DNA from 2 places in the Propionicimonas sp. T2.31MG-18 genome. Region 2 is predicted to be linked to the other one. Evidence: riboswitches for the same ligand, from Rfam matches in the RefSeq annotation. Region 2 holds a riboswitch; the other holds the start of a gene.
The links. A riboswitch is a leader RNA that binds a small molecule or an ion and turns the genes downstream of it on or off. The one in region 2 is predicted to bind cobalamin.
Positions count from the first base shown of each region.

Region 1 (7,391 bases), on a different contig from region 2:
CGCGCAGGTGGCCTCTGGCGTGCGTTGCTTGGGCACCACCAGAGTCGCCCCGCGGGCGAGGACGGACGCCTCCGCGACGCTCGGCGTGCCGACCGCCGCCTGCGCGTGGTCGCTCGGGTTGGGCACGTCGAAGCCGGCGAGGACGCCGGCCGGGTAGGTGACCAGTGGCACGCCGAGGCCCGCGGCCAGTTCGACGAGGCCCGGTTCGTCGGCCTTGGCGTCGACCGTGGTGATCGCCGCCAGCGAGCCGGGGGCAAGCCTCGCGTCGGCGAGCGTCCGGTGCAGGAGTTCTCGCAGGGACGCCGCGGTCGTGCCCCGGTTGCAGCCCAGGCCCGCGACCAGGCTGGGCGGGTTGAGAACGACGGTGGGAAGCGTGGAGCCGGCGGTGGTCCGGTCGGTGACGAGAACGATCCCGACGCAGTTCGGGGGCGACGCGTCGCCCGGGCCCGCGACGACGACATTCGACGGCAGGGCCGGGATCGGCCAGGGCTGGCTGCGGGCGAGGGCGACGGGTTCACCGTCGAGGATGGCGCGGGTGACGCCGGCCACGTCTCCCGAACAGGCCCAACCCAGGGTGTCCAGGCCGGGCAGTCCGGCCGCATCGGTCGCGGTGGTGACCACAGCGGTCGCTCCGAGCCCGGCGGCGATCGCGCGGGCGAGGTCGTTCGCTCCGCCGCCGTGTCCGCCGACCAGGGGGACCACGAACTGGCCGGCTTCGTCGATCACGACCACGCCCGGGTCGGTGCTCTTGGACTCCAGGAGGGGAGCGATGATCCGGGTCGTCGCGCCGAGGGCGAGGTGGCTGACGACCAGGTCGCACTCGGCCCAGGCCCGGGGGAGCCCCTGGACGGCGCCCTCGGGGTAGCGGCGGGTGGTCTCGCCGAGGATGGCGTCGATCTGGTCCGCGCGTGCCCGGCTGGCAGCGCCGCCGGTGACCTGTCCGATCATTCGGGTTCTCCAAGGGTCGGGTATGGGGCGGGGGCGCCCGGGCCGGCGATGCTTCCCGGCCACGGAGCGTCGTCGTCGCTGGGGTGGCGGCTGAGGATCAGCACGACGTTCGGTTCCCGCGGGGTGGCGTCGAGGGCCTGTTCGCTGGTCAGGACGGTGACCTGCTGGTCGTCCTCACCGAGCCGTTCGGCCAGCACGAACCAGCGGCCGATGCCTGCCAGCCCGGCGGCGAGTTCGCGTACGCCGTGGTCCGCTGAGGTGAACACGGCCACCTTGTCGGTGTTCCGGGCGAGGTCGAGCGCTGGTTGGAGGGGGCGGCCGTGCACGCTGACCACCGCGGCGTCATCCCAGGGCAGGCCGATCGCGGCGAAGGCGGCCGCGATGGACGACACCGCCGGTACCACGGCGGGTCGGAGCCCCGCAGCCCGAAGGGCGCGTACCACGCCGAAGTACAAAGGATCGCCACTGGCCACGACGACCACCTCGGCCTCGGCGCGACCGGAGCCCAGCTGCTCGATCGCCGCAGCCAGCGACCCGAGGACGATGCGGCGATCCTCATCGACGTCGAGCCGGTCGAGGTGCCGGGCGCCGCCGACGACGACGTCGGCGGCCGCGGCCGCGATCCGCAGTTCCACGCTCGGGCGCCCGAGGAGCCCGTACACGGTGATCATGCGGGGTCCCGCGTGACCAGCGGCGTGCCGTCGGCGGACCGGTACTCGTGTCGGAACCCGGGGTGGTAAAGGTGGCTGCGAGTGCGGGCGGTCTCGGCGAGGGCGGGTCCCACGAGCACCACGGTGTGCTTCCAGAGCTTGTGCTCCTTCATCGACGCCGACAGTTCGTCGAGGCGGCAGCGCAGCATCAGCTCGTCCGGCCAGCTCACGCGGTAACCGACGATGCACGGTGTCTGGGGCGGGTAGCCGCCGGCCAGCAACTCGTCCTGCAGCACCTTGTTGCGGGCCGCCGACAGGTAGAGGGCCATCGTGACGCCGTGCGCGGCGAAGCCGCGGACGGTCTCCCGGTCGGGCATCGGGGTGCGGCCGCCCTCGAGGCGGGTGAGGATGAGGGTCTGGGATACCTCCGGGATGGTGATCTCGGCGTCCATCCGGGCGGCGGCGGCGGAGAAGGCGGACACCCCGGGGATCGTGCGGTGGGGGATGCCGATCCGGTCGCAGATGCGCCGCTGTTCGGCGGTGGCCCCGTAGATGGACGGGTCGCCGGTGTGGACGCGGGCCACCAGCAGGCCCTCGTCGTGGGCGCGCTGGTAGAGCGGGGTGATGTCCTCCAGCGACTCGCTGGCCGAGTCGATCACCAGGGCGCCCGGCCTGGCGCCGGCGACGATGGCGGGGTCGACGAGGCTGGACGCCCAGATCACGATGTCGGCCCGAGCGATCACCTGCGCCCCGCGCAGGGTGATCAGGTCGGCGGCACCGGGGCCGGCGCCGACGAACACGACCTCGCCGGTCACAGCCGGCCGCCGGTCTCGGTGCGGGCGGGTGCGACGAGGACGGTGGAGAAGTAGGGCGCCCGGTCGGTGTCGACGTCGCACAGCGGGGTGATGGTCTCGCCCGGAAGTCCGACGTCCACCCCGAGCACTCCGTCCCGCCCGGCGTCGCGCACCACGGCGAGGAGGGCGGCGAGCTGGCGCCCGCCCTTGTAGGCGACCACGGTGTCGGCGTGTTCGAGGGCGGTTCGGACGGCCTCGAGGCCGGCGGTAGCCGGCACCAGGCTGAGGCTTTCCTGACCTTCGACGAGCGGGGTGAGGCTGGCCGCGGCGAGCGCCTGCATGGCGGTGATGCCCGGCACCACCGAGACGGTCAACCCCGGTACCGCCGCGCGCACGTGGGCGGCGAGGTAGGAGAACGTCGAGTAGACGCTCGGGTCGCCGACGGTGGCGAACGCAACGGTGGTGGCGCCCCCGGCGAACGCCGCCTCTGCTGCCTGGGCCGACGCCTCCCAGGACTGGCGGCGCTTCTCGCCGACACCCCGTCGTTGGGCCATGCTGAAGGGCACCCGTCGCAGCTTGCCGGCCGCGCCGGGACAACCGGCGAGCACGACCTGCTCGGCGCGCCCGGCATCGTCGCCGCTGGCCTCGGTGCTGGGAACCAGGATGACGTCGGCACGGTCGAGCGCCGCCTGCGCCTTCAGGGTGAGCAGTTCCGGGTCGCCCGGGCCGACGCCCACCCCGATCAGGGCAGGCGTGGAAATGGCAAAGCTGTCCATGGAGCCTCCTCAGGTGTCCTCGCCCGATGTCGTCGCTCTGCAGTGAGGCGAGTTCCTGGCTCCCGGACGAAGCCGGTTACAGTGGCGGGACCGCCCCGGACTTGCCCATCGGGCTCACCGGAGTTCCTCTGCACATCTCTGCGGTGTTCAGTCTGACACACTCGAGTACGGAGAATTACCACCAACGAAAGGTTGGTCATGGCAGCTCGGCGGACCGGCGTCCTCGCGGCCGGACTCGGCCTGGGGTGGCTGGCCGACCAGCTGCTCGGCGACCCGCGCCGCTGGCACCCCGTGGCCGGCTTCGGGCAGCTCGCCGTCGCCCTCGAGCAGCGCCGGTACGCTGACGACCGGACGCGCGGCGTGCTGCACGAGGCCGTTCTGGTGGGCGGCGCACTCCTGTTGGGCGGCGCGATCCAGCGGGTGGTGCGCGATCGGCCCGTCCTGTCCGTGCTGGCCACGGGTGCCGCCACCTGGGCGGTGCTCGGCGGGCGCTCGCTGGCCCGGGAGTCGGAGGCGATCGCCGCTCGGCTGGCCGCCGACGACCTGCCCGGGGCGCGGGCCCGGGTCGCGAACCTGGTCAGCCGGGACCCGCAGTCGCTCGATGCCGACGGGGTCGCCCGTGCCGCGCTGGAGTCGGTGGCCGAGAACACCTCCGACGCGGTCGTCGCGCCCCTGCTCTGGGGTGCGGTGGCCGGCATCCCGGGCCTCCTCGGCTACCGCGCGATCAACACCCTCGACGCGATGGTGGGCTACCGCAACGACCGGTACCGCAACTTCGGGTGGGCGGCGGCGAAGCTGGACGACCTCGCGAACTGGCTGCCGGCGCGGCTCACCGCCGCTTTGGCGACGGCCGCAGCGCCCCTGGTCGGCGGCGACCCGTCCGACGCGGTTCGTGCGGTCCGGGAACACTCCGGGCAGCACCCCAGTCCGAACGGTGGCGTGGTGGAGGCCGCTTTCGCCGGCGCGCTCGGCGTGCGCCTAGGCGGATGCAACACCTACGGCGGGGTGGTCGAGGACCGTGGCGAGCTCGGCTTCGGCCCGGCGCCGGCGCCGGCGGACCTGGCGCGCGCGAACCGTCTGGCGCTGGCCGTGTCGGCCGGTGCCGCCGCGGTGACGGTGGCGCTCGCGATGTCCCTCGGACGCCGACGGTGAGCATCCTGGTGCTCGGTGGCACTGCCGAGGCGCGGGAGCTGGCCGGGCTCCTGGTCGCCGCGGGCGTGCCATTGGTGACCTCGCTGGCCGGCGACGTGGCCGAACCGAGGCGCCCGGCCGGCGCGGTGCGGATCGGTGGCTTCGGCGGGGCTGACGGACTGGCAGCCCACCTTCGCACCCACGACACCACGGCGGTGGTCGACGCCACCCACCCGTTCGCCGAACGGATCACGGCGAACGCCGCCGCCGCGTGTGCCGCGACCGGAGTGGCGTTGCTGCGGCTGTCGAGGCCCGGTTGGGCGGGCCGGCCCGAGGCCGCCGGGTGGCAGTGGGTGGACGGCCTCGACGGGGCTCGCCGCGCTGCCGAACGGCTCGGGGCCCGGGTGTTCCTCGCCATCGGTCGGCAGGGCCTCGCCGCGTTCGCCGGCTGGACGGACCGCTACGTCCTGGTGCGTGTCGTCGACGCCCCCGAGGTCGATGTACCCGGCAGCTGGGAGGTGCTGCGGGCGCGGGGGCCGTTCTCCTTCGAGGCCGAGTGCGACCTGCTCCGCAGCCGCTCGATCGACGTGCTGGTCACCAAGGACTCCGGTGGCCCGACGGAAGCCAAGCTGGACGCTGCGGCGCACCTCGGCGTGCCGGTCGTGGCGGTGCGCCGACCGCCGGTCCCGTCGGGCGTGCCGGTCGTCACCACGGTCGCTGAGGCTTTCGCCTGGGCGGCGGCGCGCTGAGCGCGGTCGGAATCAGCGGCGGCGCAGCAGGTACGTGTCGAACATCCAGCCCTTGCGCGCCTTGGCCTCGGCGCGGCGGGCAGCGATCTCGTCACGCACCTTGTCCAGCGGCCCGGCGATGAGGATCTCGTCGCCCGTGCCGAGGTAGGCGCCCCAGTAGATGTCCAGGCCGGTGGGGTCGATGGTGGCGAACGCCTGCCCGCCGTCCAGCATCACGACCACGTCGTCGATTCCGTCGGGCAGGCCGCCCCGCAGCAGTCGGGCCGGGCTGATCTGCAGTGCCCGGCCCTGCCGGTTGAGCGGAATGCGGTGGCGGGCGGCGAGGGCGAGGACGCTGCTCACGCCGGGGACCACCCGGAGCCGCAGCGGTTGGCCGGTGGGTGCCTGTCCGGCCAGCTCGTCCACGATCGCGAGGGTGCTCTCGTACAGGCTCGGGTCGCCCCAGACGAGGAAGCCGCCGCTACGGCCGTCCTGCAGGGCGGCTTCCACGGCGGCGCCCCACTGCCGGAGGCGCTGGGCGCGCCAGTCGGCGACAGCGGCGTCATAGTCCGGTGCGGTGCGCCAGGGCCGAGGCGGGTCCCTGAGTTCGACGGTTCGTAACGGGGTGTGTCGGTGCTGCGCGATGACCTGGCGGCGAGCCTGCACGAGGTCGTCCAGCTCATCCTCCTTGAGCACGACGAACAGGACGTCGATCTCCCGGATCGCCCGGACGGCTTCGAGGGTCAGCCAGTCGGGGTCGCCGGCGCCGATGCCGATCAGGACGAGTTCGCGGCTCATGACGGGCCTCCGGTGAGGGTGCAGAGGGCACGGACGAGCCGGTCGGCGACGTCGGGTCGAGGGACCTTCACCCGGATCCAGGTGGGGCCGAGACCGGGGAACGACTCGCCGCGCCGTACGGCGAACCCGTGGCCGGCGAGGGGTTCCCTGACCGAGGTCGGCCCGCAGGCGGAGGTGTCGATGAGGACGAACGGTGCGCTGCTGCTGGTGGTGCCGAACCCGGCCTCGGCCAGGGCAGCCACCAGGTGCTCGCGGTGGTGGGCGACCTCGGCGTAGCGCGCGGCCGCCTCGGCAAGTGCCTCCGGGGTGCTGGTGGCCACCATGGCTGTGGCTGCCGGTGTGGAGACGGGCCACGGGGGTTGGGCCGCGGCGAGGCGGGTGATTAGGGACGGGTCGCCGACGACGTAGCCGACGCGCAGCCCGGCCAGCCCCCACGTCTTGGACAGCGACCTCAGCACGAGCATGTCGGGCATCTCCGGGCCGATCAACGACTCGTGCTCGTCGGTGGCGTCCATGAACGCCTCGTCGACGACCAGCAGCCGCCCGCGGGCCAGGGCGCGCAGGTCGTCGCGGCGGTGGAGCCAGCCGGTCGGATTGGTCGGGTTGCCGACGAACACGGCGTCGGCCCAGGCGGGAATGCCGCCGAGGTCGGGGGTGGGGGTTCCCGGCGTGATGGGTAGCAGCCAGCGCTGGACCGCGTGCCCGGCGACGCGGAGAGCGGCCTCGGGTTCGGTGAACTGGGGATGGACGACGAGGGGGTGCGCGGCGGTGAGGGTGCGCGCGATCAGCGTGAACGCCTCGGCCCCGCCGGCCGTCGGCAGGACCATGTCCGGGCTGACGTCGTGCCGGCGGGCGATCGCGTCCCGCGCGGCCGTGACGTCGGGGTAGCTGCCCAGGTTGGCCATGGCGGCGGAGATCCGGGACGCCAGCCAGTCCGGCGGGCCGGGCAGCATCACGTTGACGGCGAGGTCGACGAGGTCGGGCCGGGTGTCCTTGTCGCCGTGGTGGTGCAGGTCGATGCCGTCGATCTGCTGCGGGTGAGCAGGCGGCGCAGCGGCGACGCTGCGTTCCGCGAAGCCGGCCGCGGCGTCGGCGAATCGTTGTGCGCTGCCCGGGGAGCCGGCCCAGTGCTGGTGCAGGTAGGAGGCGTGCAAGGTCGGTGCGCCGGTGCCGGCCGGATCGGTGGAGAAGCCTTCGGCCGTGTCGGCCCACGTCCACGCGGGCGACGTGCCCGTGCCCGGCAGGGTCGCGGTGCGGTGGAATTCGTGACCGGTGACGCTCGTCCCGGCTGCGGCGAGCAGGGTTTCCGCCGGCGCCGTGGCCCGGCGGTAGCCGAGGGACAGACGGGGCGTCATGCGGGCCGACGTGGGCAGGGCGCCGACCATCGGGTGGCCGTCGAGGTGCTCCCCGAGGTAGAGCTGCCCGGCGCACTCGGCGACGGTTGGCAGCCCGTCCGCGATGGCCAAGCCGATCGCCGCGCGGAGGGCGGCATTGCGGCTGAGCTCGACGGCGTGCACCTCGGGGAAGCCGCCGCCGATGTACAGGCCGGCCAGCCCGGGTGGCAGG
Region 1 covers NZ_CAXWGX010000028.1:64,666-72,056, forward strand. The annotation lists gene cobJ (precorrin-3B C(17)-methyltransferase) at 1-948, opposite strand, end outside; gene cbiE (precorrin-6y C5,15-methyltransferase (decarboxylating) subunit CbiE) at 945-1,619, opposite strand; gene cobM (precorrin-4 C(11)-methyltransferase) at 1,616-2,494, opposite strand; gene cobI (precorrin-2 C(20)-methyltransferase) at 2,410-3,168, opposite strand; cobalamin riboswitch at 3,197-3,366, opposite strand; gene ACFQQJ_RS14850 (cobalamin biosynthesis protein) at 3,367-4,320, shown strand; gene ACFQQJ_RS14855 (cobalt-precorrin-6A reductase) at 4,317-5,048, shown strand; gene cobF (precorrin-6A synthase (deacetylating)) at 5,061-5,825, opposite strand; gene ACFQQJ_RS14865 (cobyrinate a,c-diamide synthase) at 5,822-7,391, opposite strand, start outside.
Region 1: linked by a shared signal. The riboswitch ahead of cobI (precorrin-2 C(20)-methyltransferase) and the one ahead of cobI (precorrin-2 C(20)-methyltransferase) in region 2 are both predicted to bind cobalamin.

Region 2 (7,391 bases):
GTCCCGCCATCTGGGTCTCGTGCCCGCCGCCGAACGCGCGGAATCCGCCGCGACCATCACCACCCTCGCCGCGCACATCGCCGAGCACGTCGACCTGGCGGCCGTCCTGGACCTGGCCGGCAGCGCCACAGCCCTCGACGCCACACCGTGGGACCCGGCCACGGTCGTGAACCAGGTGGCCGGGCGGCCGCTCGTCGGGATGTTCGCCGGCCGCGCGTTCACCTTCCGGTACGCCGAGACCGCCGAACTGCTCACCGCGGCCGGCTGCCGAGTCGTCGAGATCGACCCGCTGACCGACACCCGCCTCCCCCGGGGGTTGGCCGGGCTGTACATCGGCGGCGGCTTCCCCGAGGTCCACGCCGTCGAGCTCAGCGCCAACGCCGAGCTGCGAGCCGCGGTCGCCGACGCGATCGCCGCCGGGCTCCCCACCGTCGCAGAATGCGCCGGCCAGCTGTATCTCACCGAACACCTCGACGGCCACCCGATGGTCGGGGCGCTGCTCGCCACCAGCCGGATGACTCCCCGGCTCACCCTCGGCTACCGGACCGCCACCACCCACACCGACACCCTGCTCTGCCCGGCCGGGACCCAGGTCGCTGGCCACGAGTTCCACCGCACCCAGACCACCCCGCCGGCCGGCCCCAGCCCGGCCTGGGCCTGGTCGGACACCAGTGAGGGCTTCTCCCTCGACCCCGCCCGGACCGGGACCCCGACCCTGCACGCCTCGTACCTGCACCTGCACTGGGCCGGGCAGCCCGACTGTGCCCAGCGCTTCGCCCGCGCCGCTGCCGCCTTCACCGCCCGAACCGGCGGCATCGAGCCGGCCCCAGGGCACACCGGCCGCGTCGACGGGATCGACCTCCACCACCACGGCGACCACGACACGGCTCCCGACCTGGTCGACCTGGCCGTCAACGTCATGCTGCCCGGCCCTCCGCGCTGGCTGGCTGGCCAGATCGCCGCCGCCACCACCACGCTGGGCCGCTATCCCGACGTCGAGCTGGCGCGGACCGCGATCGCGGCAGCCCACGGAGTTCGGCCTGAGATGGTGCTCCCCACCGCCGGCGGCGCCGAAGCGTTCGCGCTGATCGCCCGGGTCCTCACCGCGACCCACCCACTGGTGGTGCACCCTCAGTTCACCGAACCCGAATCGGCCCTGCGGGCCGCCGGGCACGCCGTCCAGCGGTGGCTTCTGCCCGTCCGCACCGACCACGGCGTCCCCGCCCTCACCGGGCTGCCCGCGTGGGCCGACGCCCTGTTCGTGGGCAACCCCACCAACCCCACTGGCTGGCTCCATCGTCGGGAGGCCCTGCTCGAAGCCGGCCACGGTCGGCTGCTGGTGGTCGACGAAGCGTTCATGGACGCCACCGACGAGCGCGAGTCGTTGATCGAACCGGACATGCCGAACCGGCTCGTGCTCCGGTCCCTGTCGAAGACGTGGGGCCTGGCGGGGTTGCGGGTCGGCTACGTCATTGGCGACCCCCGCCTGATCACGCGCCTGGCGCAGGCCCAACCCTCCTGGCCGGTCTCAGCGCCCGCCATCGCGGCGATGATCGCCACCAGCACCGCGGCCGCACGGACCGAAGCTGCGAGCCGGTACCTCACCCTGAACGCCGACCGTGACCACCTGGTCGCGGCACTGTCGTACGCCGGGTTCCCCAGCGTGCCGTCCGCAGCGCCGTTCGTGCTGGTCGACACCTCCTCCTGCGGCCCCGACTCGGTCCGGCCCGCCCTCGCCGTGGCCGGCTTCGCCGTCCGGCGAGGCGAGTCGTTCCCAGGCCTCGGGCCCACCTGGATCCGTATCAAGGTGCCGGCGCCCGAGGTTGCCGACGCCCTGACCGCAACCCTCGCCGGGGCTCAACTCGGGCTCGCCACAAACAGGAGGCAGACGGTGAGCCGTGAACTGTTCCTGATCGGCATCGGCGCCGGAGATCCCGACTGGGTCACGATCGAAGCATCCCGTGCCATCCAGCAACTCGACGTCCTCTTTGTGGTGGTGAAGGAGGGTGACCTGGACGACCTCGTCGAGGCGCGGAGAGTCGTGGTCGAGCGGCATCGCACCACTCCCGTGCAGATCGTGGAACTCAGCGACCCGCCACGGCCCTGGCGGACCGCCCCCGACTACGACCAGGCCGTGGCCGGCTGGCGCACCCAACGACTCGAGCAGTGGAGCCTTGCCGTCGGTCGATCGCTCGGCCCAGGGCAGGTGGGTGGCTTCCTCGTCTGGGGTGACCCGAGCCTGTACGAGAGCACCCTGGCGATCGCCGACCAACTGGTGGCGGCGGCGGCCGACAGCGCGCCGATCACCTTGCGCGTGCTGCCGGGAATCAGCAGCGTGCTGGCCCTCGCCGCCCGGCACCAGATCCCGCTCAACCGGCAGGGCCGCGCGCTCCAGATCAGCCCTGCCCGGCTACTGCGCGGCGGAATGTCGACCGACGTCGACGACGTGGTGGTGATGCTGGACGGTGCCCAGACATTCGCAACCATCGAACCCGAAGGCCTGGACATCTACTGGGGCGCCTACCTCGGCACCCCCGACGAGATTCTCGTGTCCGGTCCCCTGCAGGACGTTCGGGAAGAGATCGTGCGGGTCCGCGCCGAGGCCGCAGCCCGCAAGGGCTGGATGTTCGACACCTACCTGCTGCGACGACGCTGACCGGCCACGCCCACGCGAAGCCCTTTCACCCACACCATCACATCGGCCACGTACGTCACCAACCGCACCCTGTCGGGCGGCGCGGGCCGGCGAAGCATGACGACCGGCACCTCCAGTTCGGACGCCGCGGCGAGCTTGGCGTCGGTCGGGCCGCCGGAGTCCTTGGTGACCAGCACATCGATCTCGTACCTGCGCAGCAGGTCGAGTTCGTCATCGATCCGGAACGGGCCGCGTGCGCGCAGCACCGTCCAGGAGGCCGGGATCGCAATGTCGGGTGGGTCGATCACGCGGGCGAGGACGAAGCGGTCGCCCCAGTCGGCGAACTCGGCCAGCGACTGCCGCCCGATCGTCAGGAAGACCCGTTCGCCCAGCCCGCCCGCGATCTCCCGTGCCTGGTCGATCGAGTCGGCCCAGTGCCAGGACGCGGCGTCCGGATGGACGGCCCAGCTGGGCCGTGACAGTCGCAGCAACGGCACCCCGGTCCGGGCACAGGCGTCAGCCGCGTTCGCGCTCATCCGTTCGGCGAACGGGTGGGTCGCGTCGATCACCGCGTCGACGTGCTGGCCGCGCAGGTAGCCGGCGAGTCCGTCCGCGCCGCCGAAGCCGCCGACCCTGGTCGTGCCCTGCGGCGGGTGCAGGTCGGCCACGGCGCCGGCCAGCGACGTGACGACAGAGATGCCCTCGGCGTGGAGCAGGCGGGCGAGCTCGCGCGCCTCGGCGGTGCCGCCCAGCAGCAGGACGTTCATCGCCGCCTCGCGAGCGCGACCAGGACGCTCAGGCCGGCAGCCCCGGCCGAGACCGCCAGTGCCAGACGGTTCGCGCGGGCGAGGTCGGCCGCCGACGGTGCGGGGCCGCGTCCAAGTTCGCCGCGGTCCTCCTCGACGCCGCCGTAGGTGTTGCGGCCGCCCAGGGTGACTCCCAGGGCACCGGCGAAGGCGGCCTCGACCACACCGCCGTTGGGGCTGGGGTGCCGCCCTGACTGGTGACGCACGGCGCGCAGGGCGTCCGCGGGTCGTCCGCCCACCAGTGGGGCGGCCAGGACGGCAAGCCCGCCGCTGACCCGTGCCGGCAGGAGATTGGCCAGGTCGTCGAGCTTCGCCGCGGCCCAGCCGAAGTTGCCGTAGCGGTCGTTGCGGTAGCCGACCATCGCGTCGAGGGTGTTGATCGCCCTGTAGGCCAACAGCCCGGGAACGCCGGCGACCGCACCCCACAACAGTGGGGCGACCACCGCGTCGGAGGTGTTCTCCGCCACCGACTCCAGGGCGGCGCGGGCCACGCCGTCGGCATCGAGGGTCTGCGGGTCCCGGCTGACCAGGTGGCTGACCTGGAGTCGTGCCGCGGACAGGTCGCCGGCGTCCAGGTGGGCCGCGACCGCCTCGGACTCACGGGCCAGCGACCTCCCACCCAGCACCGTCCAGGTGGCTGCTGCGGTCGCCAGGGTCGCCAGCACCGGGTGTCTGGCGCTGCGGGCAACCAGGCTCCCGACAGCGGCCGCGCCCCCGACCAGCACGGCGACATGGACGGCTCCGTGCAGCCGGTCGTCGGCGTAGGTGCGATCCTCCACCGCAGTGGCGAGGCGGCCGAAGCCGGCCACCGGGTGCCAGCGAAGCGGGTCACCGAGCAGCTGGTCGGCCGCCCAGCCCAGGGCGAGGCCGACAGCTGTCGCCGTCCCCGGTGCTTCCATGACCAACCTTTCGCCGGTGGCAATTGTTCGCCATCGAGTGTGCCAGACTGGGCGCCGCAGAGATGTGCCGAGGAACTCCGGTGAGCCCGAAAGGGCAAGTCCGGGGCGGTCCCGCCACTGTGACCGGTCCACGCACCACGCGTGGACCGGGAGCCAGGAACTCGCCTCACTGCCGAGCAACGAGATCGGGCGAGGACACCTGAGGAGGCTCCCTTGGACACTGCTGCACGCATTCCTGCCCTGGTTGGGGTGGGCGTCGGCCCCGGCGACCCCGAACTCGTCACCCGAAAAGCGGTGGCGGCCTTCGATCGGGCTGACGTGATCCTGGTGCCGAGCACAGAGGCCAGCGGCGACGACGCCGGCCGGGCCGAGCAGGTCGTGCTCGCCGCCTGCCCTGAGGCCGCGGGCAAGCTGCGTCGGGTGCCGTTCAGCATGGCGCAACGCACTGGTGTCGGCGCCAAGCGGCGCCAGTCGTGGGAGGCGTCCGCGCAGGCCGCCGTCGACGCGTTCCAGGCGGGGGCGGCCACGGTCGCCTTCGCCACCGTCGGCGACCCGAGCGTCTACTCGACGTTCTCGTACCTCGCCGCCCAGGTACAGGCAGTGGTGCCCGACGTTGACGTGTCGGTCGTGCCGGGCATCACTGCCATGCAGGCGCTGGCCGCGGCCAGCCTGACCCCGCTCGTCGAGGGACGCGAAAGCCTCACCCTCGTACCAGTGACGGCCGGGCTGGCCGCGGTCGGCGCCGCCCTCGAGCATGCCGACACCGTCGTCGCCTACAAGGGCGGACGCCAGCTGGCCGACCTGCTCGCACTCGTCCACGACCGCGGCCTGGATGGCGTGCTTGGGGTGAACGTGGGCCTGCCCGGCCAAACCATCACCCCGCTCAGCGAGGTGGAGGCCACCAGCGCGCCCTACTTCAGCACCGTCCTCGTCGCACCGCGGCGCACCACCACCGGCGGCGCACTGTGAGCGGCCAGGTCGTCTTCGTCGGCGCCGGCCCGGGCTCAGCGGACCTGATCACTGTGCGTGGCGCCCGGGTGATCGAGCAGGCCGACATCGTGATCTGGGCCTCCAGCCTGGTCGATGCCGCCATCGTTGCGAACACCAAGCCCGGCGCGCTCGTGGTCGACTCCGCGACCGAGTCGCTGGAGGACATCACCCCGCTGTATCAGCGCGCCCACGACGAGGACCTGCTGGTCGCCCGCGTCCATACCGGCGACCCGTCGATCTACGGGGCCACCGCCGAGCAGCGCCGCATCTGTGAGCGGATCGGCATCCCGCACCGCACCATCCCCGGCGTCTCGGCCTTCTCCGCCGCCGCTGCCCGCATGGACGCCGAGATCACCATCCCCGAGGTTTCCCAGACCCTCATCCTCACCCGCCTCGAAGGCGGCCGCACCCCGATGCCCGACCGGGAGACGGTCCGCGGTTTCGCCGCTCACGGCGTCACCATGGCGCTGTACCTGTCCGCGGCCCGCAACAAGGTGCTCCAGGACGAGCTGCTCGCCGGCGGCTACCCGGCCGACACGCCCTGCATCGTCGGCTACCGGGTCAGCTGGCCCGACGAGTTGATGCTGCGCTGCCCCCTGGCCGAACTGTCGGCCACGATGAAGGCCCACAAGTTGTGGAAGCACACCGTCGTGCTCGTCGGACCAGCCCTGGCCGAGCAGCACGACACCCGCAGCCACCTCTACCACCCCGGTTTCCGCCACGAGTACCGCGCCGCCGACGGCACCCCACTGGTGACCAGGACCGACACGTGATCACCGTCCACGGCCTGCTCGGCACTCCCACCCTCGAGTTGCGGGTGGCCGCCGCCACCGCCGACTGGGTGGTGGGCGGCCAACGCCACCTCGACGCCCTCGAGGTCGACGACTCCCGACGCATCACCCTCGGAGCGCTACGACCGGCCGTCGAACAGCTGGCCACTCTGCCCGAGGACCAGGTGGTCGTCGTGATCGCGAGCGGCGACCCGTTGTACTTCGGCGTCGTCAGGACGTTGCGGGCTGCGGGTCTTCGTCCCCGCGTGGTGCCGGCCGTGTCCTCGATCGCGGCCGCATTCGCCGCCGTCGGCCTGCCCTGGGACGACGCCGCCGTCGTCAGCGTCCACGGTCGTCCACTCGAACCGGCCCTCGACCTGGTGCACACCGCCGGAAAGGTCGCGGTGTTCACCTCGGCGGAGCACGGCATCAGGGAGCTGGCCACCGCCCTGGACGGCCTGGGCCGGTGGTTCGTCCTGGCCGAGCGGCTCGGCGAACCCGACGAACGCGTCCGTGTCCTCACCACCGCCGCTGCGCGCACCACCGTCCCGCGCGAACCCAACGTCGTCCTCGTCCTCGACCGGCACCCCGCCGACGACGACGCGCCGTGGCCGGGAGGCGTCGCCGGCCCCACCCGCCACCCATCACCCCTCGTCATCGGAGAACAGCCATGATCGGACAGGTCACGAGCGGCCCGGGCAGCCGCGCCCGCGCCGACCAGATCGACGCCATCCTCGGCCAGGAAAGCCGCCGCTACACCGACGGTGCCGTCGCCGGCCTCCCGCAGGCGTGGGCCGAGTGCGACCTGATCGTCAGCCACCTGGCCCTCGGCGCCACCACCCGCATCCTCGCCCCCCTGCTGGCATCGAAGACGACCGACCCGGGCGTCGTCGTCATCGATGACGCCGGGAGGTTCGTCATCCCGCTGGTGGGCGGCCACGGCGGCGGGGCCAACGACCTCGCCAGCCGGATCGCCGCAGGGCTCGGCGCCACCGCCGTCCTCACCACCGCCACCGACGCCGCCGGCGTGCCCGGTCTGGACACCCTCGGCTGGCGCTGGACGGGGGATGTCGCCGCTGTGACCCGGGCCATCCTCGACGGAGAACCGGTCGCGGTGCGCCGCAGCCAGCCGTGGCCGCTGCCGCCGCTGCCGGCGACCGTGAGCGTGCTGGGACCAGACGACCCCGAGCCCACCGGCCTCATCGCTCGGGTCCTGGTCACCGACCAGCTCACCGACCCCGGCAGCCTGCCCAGCGTGGTACTCAACCCGCCCAGCCTGGTCCCAGGCCTG
Region 2 covers NZ_CAXWGX010000001.1:636,411-643,801, forward strand. The annotation lists partial or broken gene ACFQQJ_RS02670 (cobyrinate a,c-diamide synthase) at 1-1,885, shown strand, start outside; gene cobF (precorrin-6A synthase (deacetylating)) at 1,892-2,656, shown strand; gene ACFQQJ_RS02680 (cobalt-precorrin-6A reductase) at 2,635-3,402, opposite strand; gene ACFQQJ_RS02685 (cobalamin biosynthesis protein) at 3,399-4,340, opposite strand; cobalamin riboswitch at 4,373-4,524, shown strand; gene cobI (precorrin-2 C(20)-methyltransferase) at 4,554-5,309, shown strand; gene cobM (precorrin-4 C(11)-methyltransferase) at 5,306-6,103, shown strand; gene cbiE (precorrin-6y C5,15-methyltransferase (decarboxylating) subunit CbiE) at 6,100-6,774, shown strand; gene cobJ (precorrin-3B C(17)-methyltransferase) at 6,771-7,391, shown strand, end outside.